Linked DNA regions of Methyloferula stellata AR4. The protein of the gene in region 2 binds, or shares a complex with, the protein of the main gene of each other region. Links are inferred from orthologs where the notes say so. Each region holds a gene or a part of one and is shown on either strand. Other genes may lie near its edges.

Region 1 (7,844 bases), 420 kb from region 2 along the record:
GGGAGCCCTGGGCTCCGGGGCTGGCCGCCGAGCGGTTTCTCGCAGAGCTTTCACGCCTGTTGAAAGCCGCGACATAGACTTTGAAAAGATGATTTTGCCCTGATGAAAAAACTCCCCATTGCCGGCCTTTTGAGTTTCAACAGCGGCTTTGTCGATACGGTCGGCTTTTTCGGCCTGCAAGGTCTTTTCGCGGCGCATGTCACCGGAAACTTCGTGACGATGGGCTCAAGCCTCGTCTTCGGGACGCAAGGCATCATCGGGAAGCTTCTTGTCCTGCCCGAATTCGTCGCGATGGTGATCCTCACGCGATGGGCCGGACTTTTCCTGGCAGCCCGGAAATTGCCCGTCCTGCGTCCGCTGCTGTCGCTTGATCTCCTCTTTCTCATCGGCTTTTTCATTCTTGCCAATGTCTTTGGGCCTTTCGCCGACGCGGATTCGCCCGCGGCTCTGGCCGCGAGCTTTACGGCCGTCGCCTCCATGGCCATCTTGAACGCCGTGCAACGCGTTTATCTGAGCGACATGCCGCCGATCACGATCATGACCGGCAATACGACTCAAGTCGCGCTCGATGCGGTCGATCTCATGCGCGACCTCGATCCCGACAAGAAAGTTGTCGTGCGCATGCGGTTTCTGCGCACGATCAACAGTATTTTCTTCTTCTTCGTCGGCTGCGCCGCCGCGATCCTGATGCATTTCCATTTCGGCTTTTGGGATCTCGGGGTACCGGTCTTCATCGGGCTCGTCTGCGTGATCCTCAGCCACGATTGACCGGTGCGGCCGCGCACCCCAACGGCAACCTGTGCTGTTAACTTGATCGGCTTTGGCGCAGGATGGCAGGAACCGCCATGCGCCTGTCGCACGTCACCAGAGCAAGCCGATTTCGATGGACGATTCCTTTTTCATTTTGCTTGCCATCCTGGCCTTCGTCGCCTTCCTGCTGGGGCCGATCGGCTTCTTTTTGACGCTCGCCGCGCGGTCTCGTCTCGGCCTAGCCGAACGGCGGATTCTCGATCTTCAACAAGACTTGCGAAATGCGCGGGCACAGCTGGCAGTCGAGAGAGCGATGCCGCCAATGCCCGCAACGCCGCCGCTGCCGAGCGAGCCCGTCGCAGTGACTCCGGCGCCGGTCGAAGCCGAAACAACAGTCGCCGTGCCAATCGAAGAACCTACTGCCGCAGCGGAACCGTTGCCGCCGCCTGCCGCCCCGGCAGCCCCCCCGCCCTTGCCGCCGCCGTCCGCTGCCGCGCCGTCACAGCCCTCGCTCGAAGAAACATTGGGAACCCGCTGGGCGGTCTGGATCGGCGGCATCGCGCTCGGTCTCGGGGCTCTGCTCCTCGTGCGCTATTCGATCGAACAGGGCTGGTTTGGCCCCGCCGCGCGCGTCTTGCTCGGACTCGCCTTGGCTGCCGCCTTGATCGTTGCCGGAGACTATTTGCGCCGCCGCGATCCGGCCCGTAACGCGCCACCCGCCGCGGACAGGCCCGCGCCGTCGCAAATTCCCGCCGTGCTCACGTCAGCTGGAACCGTCGCCGCCTTCGGTGCGATCTATGCCGCGCATGCGCTCTATGGATTCATCGGACCCGCCTTCGCTTTTCTCGCGCTCGGCATGGTCGGTTTGGCGACAATGCTCGCCTCGGCCTTGCATGGCCCGGCGCTTGCCGGTCTCGGGTTGCTCGGCGCGCTCGCCGCGCCAATGCTCGTGCAATCCAATGAGCCAAACCCCTGGCCCGTGGTGCTCTATCTGACCGTCGTGATCGGTTTCGCCTATGCGCTGGCGCGGCTGCGTCTCTGGCTTTGGCTGGCACTTTGCGCAGCGGCCGGCGGCTTCATATGGGGCCTTATCCTTCTCAACGGCCAAGCGATCAATTTCGAGGAAGCAACGCTCGTCCACGGCGTAATCGAGACCCTCATGGCGACCGTGCTCTTCGCCATCATCAACGGCGCCGGCGTCGCCGATCAAGATGCCGAAAACGACTCTTTCGCGCTTTTCATTCCGTCGGCCTTCGCTCTCTTCGTGCTGATGGCCCTGCATGCCCTAGGTGTCTCTGGCCACTTCGGCACGGGCTGGATGGTCGGCGCGGGCGCGACCATCGCCATCCTCGCCATCGGCGGACTTCTGGCGCCGACCGCCGCCGGTCTCCTGCTCGCCGCAGGCGTGATGCTGGCGCTGACCTTGCTCATCTGGCCCGTTGCCGCGAACCTCCCCATTTTTCCCTCGGAAGCTTGGCTCTGGACCTGGCCGCACCCGAAGTCAGACTCGACCTTCGCGGCCTTTGCCGGAATAGCCGCCGCGGCATTGGCGCTTGCATCCGGCAAACGCCTCTTCGATGGTCTGTCGCTGCGCGCACCGATCGCAACGATCTACGCCGGTGCCGCGGGTCTCATTCCGCTCGCCGTGCTCGTCATCGCCTACATGCGGCTCGCGCATAGCGAGATCAACCTGCCCTTCGCCGCCATAGCAGGCGGGCTCGCTTTCGCGTTTCTGATTGCCGCCAATCTGTTCTTCAGCCGCGATGCCGCGCAAACGCATCCGACTTTGCGGCTCGGCCTCGGCGCTTTCGCATCGGCGGCGCTGGCCGCCTTGGCGCTTGGTCTCGTCTTCGCGCTCGATCGCGGCATGTTGACGGTCGCTCTCGCGCTCGCCGCTTTGGGCGCGGCCTTCGTCGACCGGCGCCTCGGTATTGGTGCGCTCCGCTGGTGCGTAGCAGGGCTTGGCCTCGTCATCGCCGCGCGGCTTCTCTATGAACCGCGCATCGTCGGCGCCGATCTCGGCACCACGCCGGTCTTCAACTGGCTGCTCTGGGGTTATGGCGTGCCGGCGGCTGCCTTCGCTGTCGCGGCGCAGCTCCTGCACCGGCGAGGCCAGGATGTGCCGGTGCTTGTCGCGCAGGCGCTCGCCATTCTCTTTTCCGCGCTGCTCTTCTTTTTCGAGATCCGCCACGCGATCAACAATGGCGATCCCTTTGCGGACACATCGAGCCTTATCGAGCAAGGGCTGTTGGCGACAACGGCTTTCGGATTCTCGCTCGTGCTCACAAGGCTCGATGTCACGCAGACGAGCCCGGTCTTGCGATATGCGTCGCTCGGCTTCGGGATCGTCTCGTTTGCAACAAGCCTGTTCGGTCTCTTGATCTTCGAAAACCCGCTGTGGAGCGGCGGGCGTCTCGAGGGCGGCTTCATCGTCAATTCGCTCTGGCTCGCCTATGGCGTGCCGGCGCTGATGGCCTATTGGCTTGGCCGAGTCGCGCAAGGCGTCAGGCCCAATTGGTATTGGCAAGGCGCGCGCATCGCGGCTTTGGTTCTCATCTTCGCCTTCCTCAACCTGGAGCTGCGACACCTGTTTCAAGGTGCCGATCTCACCTGGACGGCATCCCGCCATACCACCGATACGGAGGTCTATTGCTATTCGGCGCTCTGGCTTTTGCTGTCGATCCTGTTTCTCGCCTATGGGCTCTGGCGCGCTTCGGTCGTCGCGCGTATTGCTTCGGCGGTTTTGATGCTAATGACCATATTGAAGGTCTTTTTCTTCGACCTCAATGGCCTCACCGGCGCGATCAGGGCTTTGTCCTTCATCGGGCTTGGCCTTGTGCTGATCGGCATCGGCCTCGTCTATCAGAAACTGGTTTTCGCGCCGCGCCGCCCGCCCACGTGAGCGCGCGCTCAATTCGGTGTATAGGAATCCATGACCAAGCCTAAAAAAGAGCCGGATGTGACCGAGAAAAACACCGATATTGCCGCCCTCCCCTTCGAGCAGGCCATGGCCGAGCTCGAAGGAATCGTCGAGCGGCTGGAAAAGGGATCAGTCGCTCTCGAAGAGTCGATTGCGATCTACGAGCGCGGCGAAGCGCTTAAGAAACATTGCGAAACGCTGCTGAAATCGGCCGAGCAGCGGATCGAAAAGATCACGCTCGGCGCGGACGGCAAGGCGACCGGCACGGAACCGCTCGACGTGGAATGAGGCCGCTGCGGCCACGCTTCTTGGTTATATAATTCTTTTATATTGATAGGGCTTTTGCTAGAAGCGCCTCAGCGTTCCAGACGTTGGGGAGCGATCATGAAGTCTGTGCGTCTTTTCACGGCCGCAGCTCTGCTGTTGGCTTCTCCCTGCACATTCGCCGAGCCCGCCGCGCCGGACAGCACCATTATCGACTACCGCCAGCCGGCGCCCCGCACGAAAATCGAAAAAGCCTATATTCTCGAAGAGATGCGCCTCTTGTTCGAATCGATCCAGACGATCAACGAAGGGCTCGCCACCGATCATATGGAAGATGTCATCGAGGCCGCGGCCAAGGCTGCGCGCGGCATGCGCCGCAACCCGAGTGATCCCGCCTATCCGGCCTCCATGCATTTCAAGGAAACGCCGGCCTGGAAACAGATGGGCGGCGATGTCGGCCGCGGCTTCGATGCATTGGCCGACGCCGCGAAAAACGGCGCCTCGAAGGAGAGGCAGCTCGCGATCCTCGCCGACACGATGAAGAATTGCGTCGCCTGCCATCAGACCTATAGGCTCGCCGAAGCGCCGCAGCCATGACGGGTGCCTGCCTGCACCGCAAAGGTCACCGTGATTTTACGAATTTGATCGCTTCCGTTTAAGGGGAAAATTAGAAAGACCGGCTAGCCTCAAGCCCGCATCGGAAAGATTTCAGGACCGGTCATGTTGCGTTTTCTGGGCATTTACCCCGTCGCCATTGTACTGGCGCTCGTCGCCGTGGGCTATGTCTCGAAACATGGCCTTATCGCGCCGCAAGCCAAGCCTGCCCCTACCGCCACGGTCGACGCGGCGGCCGTCCGCAGCTATGCCGCGACGCCGGCAAAAGCCGCCTTCGTGCCCGCCACCCAGGCCATCGAGGGCGACCGCAGAGGCCAATATACGGCCTCCGTCCAGATCGATGGCCGCGACATTCCCATGCTAATCGACACCGGCGCGAGCTTCGTAGCGCTGACCAACGAAGCCGCCAGTGAACTTGGTATCCGACCCACGGCCGCCGATTTCACGCTGAAGATGCAGACGGCCAATGGCATTTCCTCCGCGGCGCCGACTTGGCTGAAGCAGGTGCGCGTCGGCATGGTGGAAATCCATGATGTCGAAGCGGTCGTCATGGAGCCGGGTGCATCGGCCACGAGCCTGCTCGGGATGAGCTTCCTCCGCAAGCTCCACCATTTCGGCGTTTCCGACGGCAAAATGCGGCTCGAGCAATAGAGCCCGAGCGCTTTACGATCGCGCGATTAAACGCATCATCTGATCCGAAAAGTCTGCACCTTCTCGAGATGATGCTTAAGCCGGTATGGCATCCTTGGCGCGCTCGTAGAAGGGCGAGTCCATCCCGCGATTCGCATCGGCCGTGATATCGCCGTTGAAGAGCTTCACCGTGAGGCTTCCGCCAAGCTGCTTCGCCGCGGCGGCGAGATAGCCAGTGGCATAGGCCTTGGCGTTTTCCAATGAATCGAATTCATAGAAGCCACCAATCGTATTGGTATTGATGCCGGCGAGCCATGTCTTGCTTTTGAGGCCCGGCTCCTTCTGCATCGCCGCGTTGATCGCGCGCCAATCGATCTCGCCAAAGGGGATTGCAACCTGGATTTCGGCATAAAGGAAGGTCTTGTCGATGCTCATGTCATTCTCCTTAGCTTGGAAATGATACGGTTTCAGAATGGCTCCTTGAACGGACGCAAATCCAATTCATGGGTCCAGGTACTTTTGGGCTGTCTGTGCAGAGCCCAATAAACGTCCGCGATTTGATCGGTCTTAAGTAAGCCGTCTTCGCCTTTGGCTTTGACGAAATCGGGAAAGCGGCTTTTGGCGTAATCCCCCTCGATCACGCCGTCGATCACGACATGCGCGACATGGATCCCCTGCGGTCCGAATTCGCGCGCCAGGCCTTGCGCCAGCGCCCGGAGTGCCGCCTTGGCGGAGGCAAAGCCCGTGAAGGGCGGCCGCGCTTTAAGCGAGGCCGTGGCGCCCGTGAAGAGGATCGTTCCCTGCCCTTGCGGCAGCATACGCCGCACGGCTTCGCGCCCAACCAGAAATCCACCAAGCGCATTTTGCCGCCAGAGCGTTTCGAAACTGTCCGACGTGAGCTCCAGCAAAGGCGCCGCGAGATTGTTGCCGACATTATAAGCGACGAGGTCGAGGCTCGCATTGCCGCTGGCTTCGTCAAGCAAGGCGATCACCTCTTTCTCGCGCGTGACGTCGGTCACTCTCGCCTCTGCCATGCCGCCGGCCCGCCCGATCTCCTCCGCGACGGTCTTCACCTTGGCCTCCGTCCGGCCGGCCACAAAGACGCGCAGGCCCTCGCATGCGAAACGCCGCGCCAGCGCCGCACCAAGGCCCGTCGCGGCCCCGACGCCGAAGACGACGGCAGTCCGCGCAACTGAGGCCTGCCTCTGGTTCTCTTCAGCCATCGTGCTTTCCACCCCGTTCGCAACGGTTCCAATCCAACCATGCTACCGAAGCGTTTCGGTGCAAGCAAAAACGCACTACGACTGTAAATGCGCTACCCGCATATCGGCTCAAGCGCGCGCGAATTGAAGAATGAAATTATTGGCCGGCATGTCGAAGCGATGTTTCAGGGCGAGGCCATGATAATTCGCAGCCTTCTCCAAATCCCGTGCGTCCTTTAATCCCCACTCCTTCACGCCTGCCGCGAGAATTTCCTTGTCGAAGGCTTCATTGGAAGGGGTCGTATATTCGCCTTTCACCTTGAACGGACCGTAGATCGCGACGAAACCGGCAGGGCTTAAAAGCTTCGCGCCAAGCGCCGAAATGCCGTCGATGATCGCAAGGGGTGCAACCTGAAAGATGTTGATGACGAAGATCGCATCGTAAAGGCCGTCCTTCGGATCAGGCCATGTCTTTTCGTCGGTGAGATCGATACGGACCGGATCCGCGACGTTCTCATTCCCGCTTTCCGCGCGCTTCGCCTTGATGGTTTCAAATACATCCGCGTCGTAGTCAGAAGGCTGAAACCTGATCTCCGGGAAATGCGGCGCGAAATAATTGATGTGCAGCCCGGCGCCGCTCGCAAGCTCCAGAACATTGCCGGTCTTCGGAAAAACGCCCTTGAAAACCGAGAGGATCGGATCCTTGTTGCGGTTGCCGGCCCAGGCGACATAGGGGCTCAGCGGATTGGGATCGATGCAGGGCCTCGGATCTGCGATTTGCACTTCGGATGTCTGGGTCTCTGACATTTGTGTTCCTCATCTTCTCGGTTGAAAGATCTTCGCGCGGCTAAGCCGCCAACAAGTCCTTGAGATGCTGATCGACGGCCACATTGAATCCGGGGTCGGTGCCAAACAAAGCGAGATGTCCCCAGATCGAGGACACACGTTTCAATTCGCTTCCAGGGATCAGCTTTTGCTGAAGCGCTATGTCCTTCAGCGGGAAGAAGGCATCTTCATCGATCGCGATGACGAAGGTTTTCGCCTTGACGCGGGCAAGCGCCGCCACGAGGTCGCCGCCTGCAATGCGGCTCACATCGCCATCTTGCCATTTGCGTGCAAGCAGGATCAGATTGTTCGGGTCTTGCGGCAGAAAGTGACCCTCGACGAAGCCGGTGACGAAATCGTCGACATTCGTAAATCCGAGATCCCTCCAAGCGGCTTTGTTGAAGAGATCCTGCGTGAAGCCCGAGGCTGCGAAGATACGGGCATGGTTACGCAGTCCGCGATGCACGGCGCCGTCCTGATACCAGCCGTCATCGAAAGCAGGATCGGCACTGATCGCGTCAATGAAAGTCTGAACCAGGAAGCGATTATGCGGCGTCGCTGTCGCGGTGCCGGCGATAGGTGCCGCGCGTTTCACCGCGTCGGGAAAACGCACCGCCCATTCGAAGGTCTGCTGCGCA
Region 2 (6,246 bases):
GACGAATAAACGATCTGCGAGCACCGAAGGCAGGCCCGCCGCCCGGATCTTCTCCGCCGCCCTGGCAATGTCGTAGGAAACCCGCATGAAAGTCAGCGCCGCCGTCGTGTCGTCATAAAGCGCGTAGGAGGCTTCAGGGTTTTCGTCGCGCGGCTGCCCAACGGAGCCCAGAACCGCGTGCCATTTCATGTCGCGTTCGAGAAGATGAGTGAGACGTGCGACAGGAATAGCCGACCGCGTCGAGCCAAGGTCCGATTCCGCTTTCAGCGGCATGCGCGCCAATTGCGGCCGATGCACATGGCCGCTGAACGTCACGCGATGCTGCGTCGCTCGCATGGAGCGCTCCGCCTCGCGCGGCCCCATGACGTAGATCCAGCCGGCGGGATCGGACGCATCGCCATGCACGAAAAGCACGTCTCCATGGCTTGCCGACAGAGGCAGCGCCTCGAGGAAGGCGATTTCGGCCTCGCTTAAATTGTTCTTCGTCCATTCGATCGCGTGGCGCGCATGACCATTCATATCGCGCAGCGGCGATGTCACCGCGACATCATGATTGCCCTTGATGACGATTGCGCCATTCGCAGCGAAACGCGCCACCGTCTCGACCACATAGGACGGATCGGCGCCATAGCCGACGAGATCGCCGAGGAAGGCATATTGCTCCGCCCCGCGCGAGGCCGCGTCGATCAGGCAGGCCTGCAGGGCCTCGCGATTGCCGTGAATATCCGAGAGAAGCGCCAGGATCATGAAGAGCTAAAACCGCCGCAAGAAAGTTCGATCAATCGAGAATACCTCCCATCCAAGCCATGGGATGTTTATCGCCCTCCCACGGAATGTCTTTGCAGCCATCTTGCGCCGCGACCTTGAAGACGATCTTGCCCGGATAGGGCTCGACCTCGGTCGACAGGCGGAAGCCGACAATCGTTCCGCCAAAATAAGAAGGCTCGGACTTCTTCTGGTGCAAATAGAGGTTTCCGTTCACGAGGCGCTCGGCCTCCGATTCATACAAGGTCCAATAGCCACTCTCATATTCGGGAGGTTGGACCGCGGTCAGATAAAGCGGATTGCGGCAAATCAAATGAATCCTGGGCACGTGATCTTTCCTGGCAAGATCGAAACATTCGGCGAAGCGGCAATCTAAACCACCCCGCGAAGAGCGAGATTACGCAGATTGCGCACGCTTATCTGCGCTACCCCGCTCCATTCTAGAAGATCAATAACGATAATTTTGGATCGATTCGATCCAAAATTATCGTTATGTCGGATTTCAAAAAAGCGATCCTTGGCCGCTCTTTTTAGCGTCTTTGCCGGCGGGCCTGTCGGCGAGGCGTTTCGTCGCGCCTCCGGCCGAAGCTCCCATTGCTCCAGCGACCGCGGTCTTGCTGCCGTCGGCGAATTCAATATTGAGCTGAGCGCCGTCTTCCACCTGGGACGCAAGCCGCAGCGGCCGGCCTTCGGCGTCGCGAATAAGGGCAAAACCGCGCGCCAGAACCTGGCGATAGCCGAGCGATTGCAGCAATTGGCCGAGCGAGCGCAGATGCGCGGCCCGAAGAGAGAGCCCCGCGCCAAAGGCACGCCTTTGGCGTTGCGCGAGCGCTTCCAATGTTTTTGTGGCCGAGGAAATCCGCTCCTTTTCCGCGCGCAGGCGCGTCGCCCGTGCCGTCGTGAGCCGCGCCGCGGCATGGGTGAGCCTTTGCGTCCGCCGCTCGAAGCCGACCTCGAGACAGCGCAGCATGCGCGCATCGAGCGCCTCGAGCCTTTGCCCGGCGCGGGCCATTTTCGCATGCGGCGATTGGCTCGCCAGCCGATGCGACAGGCGCGCAAGCGCGATTCTATGTTGATCGTGCCCGCGCATCAAAGCGCCCGCAAGGCCAGACCCGGCGCGATCCAATCTCTGGCGCGGAAATGAGATGATCGCCTCGCCCTGCGGGAGCGCCCGCGTCAGCGCGCGCAGCTCGGCCCGCTGCCGATCCATAAGGCGCAGCATTGCGCCTTGATGACGGCGGTCGAGATCGGCCATGGAGGCCAGAAGTTCGAGACGTACCGGCACGGCCTTTTCGGCGGCACCCGTCGGCGTCGGCGCGCGCAGATCGGCGGCATAGTCGATCAGCGTCCAATCGGTCTCATGGCCGATCGCGGAAATCAGCGGCAGCAGGCTCGAAGCCGCGGCACGCACGACCGTTTCCTCGTTGAAGCTCCAAAGATCTTCGAGTGAGCCGCCGCCGCGCGCGACGATGATGAGATCGGGCCGCCGCAAAGGCCCCTCTTCCGGCAGAAGATTGAAGCCTTCGATCGCCGCCGTCACCTCGGCGGCCGAGGTCTCGCCCTGCACGCGCACCGGCCAGACGAGAACGTGGACGGGAAAGCGATCTTCGATCCGATGCAAAATATCGCGGATAACCGCGCCGGTCGGCGAGGTCACGACGCCGATGCGCTCGGGCAAAAACGGCAGAAGCTGCTTGCGCGCTTCGTCGAAGAGGCCTTCGGCCGCGAGCCGCCTGCGGCGCTCTTCGAACAAAGCCATGAGCGCGCCGATGCCGGCCGGCTCGATCGATTCAATGATGATCTGATAGGAGGATTTGCCCGGAAAGGTCGAGACTTTGCCCGTCGCAATGACTTCGAGCCCCTCCTGCGGCTTGACCCGCATGCGCAGGAACGAACTTTTCCAGACGACGGCGTCGATACGGGCGTTTTCGTCCTTCAGGCAGAAATAGGCGTGGCCGGACGAATGCGGGCCCCGATAATTCGAAATCTCGCCGCGCACACGCACAAATCCGAACCGATCCTCGATCGTTCGCTTGAGGGCTCCGGATAATTCGCTGACGCTGATTTCCGGGACATTGGTCACCTGAGCTTCGGACATGGCTTCATAAAGACCGATTTGACCGCGCAAGGGAAGCGCCCTCGGCGCGCCCCTTAGCCGCCTCGGTCAAGCCACAGCCTTGATGGCCTTGCCGAGCTTCTCGACGATCTCGCCGATCTGCGCTTCGCTGACGATCAAAGGCGGCGTCAAAACGATCGCTTCGCCCGCCTGCCGGACCAGAAGATCGAATTCGTGGAAGGCCTTGTCCATCACCTCGAAGGCCCGTTTGCCGACGGCGTCCGGGCGCGAGGCGAGATCGAAACAGGCGGTCAGGCCGCAATTGCGGATATCGAGAATGTTTGGCGTGCCTTTGAGGCTATGAACGGCATCGGCCCAGACCGGCTCGAGCGCCCGCGCGCGTTCGAAAAGCCCCTCGGCAACATAGAGATCGAGCGTGGCCAATCCCGCCGCGCAGGCGAGCGGATGGCCGGAATAAGTATAGCCGTGGCATAATTCGACAGCGTGCTCCGGCCCCTTCATGAAGGCATCATAGATGCCTTTGCGGACCAGCACGCCGCCCATCGGCACCGTGCCCGACGTGATGCCCTTGGCGAAGGTGATCATGTCCGGAATGACACCGTAGCGTTCCGCCGCGAAGGCATAACCGAGACGCCCGAAGCCTGAGATGACTTCATCGAAGATCAACAGAATGCCGAATTTGTCGCAGATGGCGCGCAACTTCTGCAAATAGCCCTTGGGCGGCGGCAACACGCCGGTCGAGCCCGCCATGGGCTCGACGATCACGGCGGCGATCGTCGAGGCATCGTGCAGCCCGACGAGCCGCTCAAGCTCATCGGCCAAATGCGCGCCCCATTCGGGCTCGCCCTTGGTGAAGGCTTGCTCGCTGCGGTTGTAGGTCGTCGGCAGATGATCGACGCCGGCGAGGAGATTGCCGAAGATTTTGCGGTTGGCGACCATGCCGCCGACGGCGGTGCCGCCGAAGCCGACGCCATGATAGCCGCGCTCGCGGCCGATCAGGCGCGTCCTTGAGGCATTGCCGCAGACATTATGATAGCCGAGCGCGATCTTGAGCGCAGTATCGACCGCCTCCGACCCGGAATTGGCAAAGAAGACGTGATCGAGATCGCCGGGCGCCAAAGCCGCGACCCTCGACGCCAAGGCGAAAACTTTGGGATGACCGAATTGGAAAGGCGGCGAGAAGTCGAGTTCGGCCGCCTGCTGCTGGATGGCTTCAACGATAGGCCCGCGGCTATGCCCGGCATTGGCGCACCAAAGCCCCGCGGTTCCGTCTAGAATGGCGCGGCCGTCGCCGGTGAAATAATGCATGTCCTTGGCGCGGGTCACCATGCGCGGGCTTTGCTTGAAGGCCCGGTTGGAGGAAAACGGCATCCAATAGGCTTCGAGATCGTTCGGATGCGTGACGGCGGCTTGAGCGGACATGCGGTGCTCCTGGGAAAGGCCGGGCGAAGCTAGCCGCGTCATGCGGCAAGATGAAGAAGGTCCGTCAGATCGCAGGCAAAAGCCGTTCCGGAGGCGAATGTTACGCTAATTAACATGCGAGCAACCATCGTTCCGGCATGTCCAGGGGATTCGTCTTGCGTGAACGATAGAAGCGTCGCGTCCGCGACACGCACGCACACCATATAGGACCTATGCGCAAAGCCGCCTTCCTTCCCTTGACAGACGCCAGCCCTGGCTCTAGCCGCCCTCTGGTGCACGATCTAAAAACCCCCATCATCCCCGCGCCGCGCCTCGTCTCAGGTTTGAGCGAACTCAGCCCTCACTATGACGTGCTTTTGTGCGACATCTGGGGCGTTGTTCATAATGGCCTCGCGCTGCATCCGGCAGCCGTGGATGCCCTACTGCGGTTTCGCGGCCAAGGCGGCAAAGTCGTTCTCGTCAGCAATGCCCCGGCACCGGCCGGTGCCGTCCGGCATCGCCTCGATCGGCTCAAGGTTCCACGCAAGGCTTACGACGCGATCGTAACCTCGGGCGACATCATCGCGTCCCTGATCGCCGCGCGCGGCGACGCGCCGCTCTACAATATCGGGCCAATCTACGACCGCTCGCTCTACCGGGAAGTCCGCAAGCTTACCGGCCGGAGCCCGCGCCTCAGCAAGCTGAAAGACGCGGCCTATGTCGTCTGCACCGGACTTTTCGATCCGGACACCGAGACGCCCGAAGATTACGATGCCTCACTGGCGCAGATGCTAGAGCGCAGGCTCGACTTTCTCTGTGCCAATCCAGATCTCGTCGTGCACGTCGGGCCAAGTCTCATCTATTGCGCCGGCGCGATCGCCGAGCGCTATGAAGCGATGGGCGGCACGGTGATTCAAGGCGGAAAGCCATACCCGCCGATCTATGAACGCGCGCTCGGCGTGGCGGAAGCGCTACTCGGCCAGCCGACACAACGGTCTCGGATCCTGGTGATCGGGGATGCGATGCGAACCGATATCAAAGGCGCCATCGCGCAATCGTTCGATTCACTTTTCATCGTCGCGGGAATTCATCAGGGCGAGATCCTGACATCGGGCACCGGGGGAAGTCTTGATGCCGTGTCTTTCGCGGAGTTCGTTCAAGCAGCCGGTTTTGCCCCCACTGCCGTTTCGCTGCGCCTCGCCTGGTAGGGCTTTGTCTTACGCCGCCACGGACGAGAAGACGGAGTCGATTTTCGCCTTCAAGATCGCCGCATTGAACGGTTTGACGATGTAATGGCTGACGCCCGCATGGCGCGCCGCGACGACATTGTCGGTCTTCGATTCCGCAGTCACCATGATGAAGGGAACGTCTGATTGCGCGCTGTCCGCCCGGACCTTTTGAAGAAGCTGGTAGCCGGTCATCGGCTCCATATTCCAGTCGGAAATAATCAAGCCATAGTGCTTCTGGCTGATCATCTCATAGGCCTGCTGGCCGCTGGACGCTTCATCGACGTTTTCGAAACCAATCTGACGGAGCAGATTCCGGATGATGCGGATCATCGTCTGATAGTCGTCGACAACGAGGATAGGTACGGAAAGATCGGTGATCATTTACATCTCCAAAACGGCGCCGAAGCCACCGAAACGATGACAGTCGGAACGAACCCCTCTTTGCCCGGCCGAGCATCGGTTTGATCCACATCAAAGAGATTAGGCTTCGCCGCTTGCCATTTTGTTAAGACGATCGCGGGTGCTTGATATACTTACGTTGACGCTTTTCCCTCAGCGTCCAAAAGAGACGATGCGTAAAATCTGTTGTATGCGTCTATCTTTCTGATTCACCCGCACTTTGGGGGTTTTGTACCATTCTCCGCGTTCGTGAGACCGGCAAAAACGCTGGCCGCGGCCGCGAAGTCCTAAGACCTGGCGCTTTACATCTTGGTCCTGCCAGAAAACGGACGAGGGTCGCAGATTAGAACGCGATCGATTCAAGTTGAATCACCG

Evidence for each region. Proteins that work in one complex are often made in the same cells at the same time.
Region 1: the proteins of xseA (region 2) and A3OQ_RS0116835 are in contact, whole or in part, in a cryo-EM structure (PDB 8TXR), measured with the Escherichia coli proteins. The link is inferred for Methyloferula stellata AR4 from one-to-one orthologs.

What each region holds. Positions count from the first base shown.
Region 1 is NZ_ARWA01000001.1:3,411,890-3,419,733, forward strand. The notes cover bases 2,483-5,320. They hold A3OQ_RS0116835 (exodeoxyribonuclease VII small subunit), read left to right. Parts: upstream 2,483-3,682; coding sequence 3,683-3,958; downstream 3,959-5,320. Other genes in these bases: A3OQ_RS0116830 (DUF2339 domain-containing protein), read left to right, coding at 2,483-3,652; A3OQ_RS0116840 (hypothetical protein), read left to right, coding at 4,055-4,531; A3OQ_RS22815 (retropepsin-like aspartic protease family protein), read left to right, coding at 4,655-5,200; A3OQ_RS0116850 (YdhR family protein), read right to left, coding at 5,276-5,320. Outside these bases: A3OQ_RS0116820 (hypothetical protein), read left to right, coding at 1-77; A3OQ_RS0116825 (YoaK family protein), read left to right, coding at 103-768; more of A3OQ_RS0116830, read left to right, coding at 884-2,482; more of A3OQ_RS0116850, read right to left, coding at 5,321-5,614; A3OQ_RS0116855 (SDR family NAD(P)-dependent oxidoreductase), read right to left, coding at 5,647-6,402; A3OQ_RS0116860 (DUF938 domain-containing protein), read right to left, coding at 6,511-7,188; A3OQ_RS0116865 (alpha/beta fold hydrolase), read right to left, coding at 7,229-7,844. UniProt on the Escherichia coli protein: Bidirectionally degrades single-stranded DNA into large acid-insoluble oligonucleotides, which are then degraded further into small acid-soluble oligonucleotides.
Region 2 is NZ_ARWA01000001.1:3,837,851-3,844,096, forward strand. The notes cover bases 566-3,543. They hold xseA (exodeoxyribonuclease VII large subunit), read right to left. Parts: upstream 2,864-3,543; coding sequence 1,268-2,863; downstream 566-1,267. Other genes in these bases: A3OQ_RS0118995 (metallophosphoesterase family protein), read right to left, coding at 566-747; A3OQ_RS0119000 (hypothetical protein), read right to left, coding at 779-1,093; aptA (omega-aminotransferase AptA), read right to left, coding at 2,930-3,543. Also shown: more of A3OQ_RS0118995, read right to left, coding at 1-565; more of aptA, read right to left, coding at 3,544-4,264; A3OQ_RS0119015 (TIGR01459 family HAD-type hydrolase), read left to right, coding at 4,537-5,451; A3OQ_RS0119020 (response regulator), read right to left, coding at 5,461-5,853. UniProt on the Escherichia coli protein: Bidirectionally degrades single-stranded DNA into large acid-insoluble oligonucleotides, which are then degraded further into small acid-soluble oligonucleotides.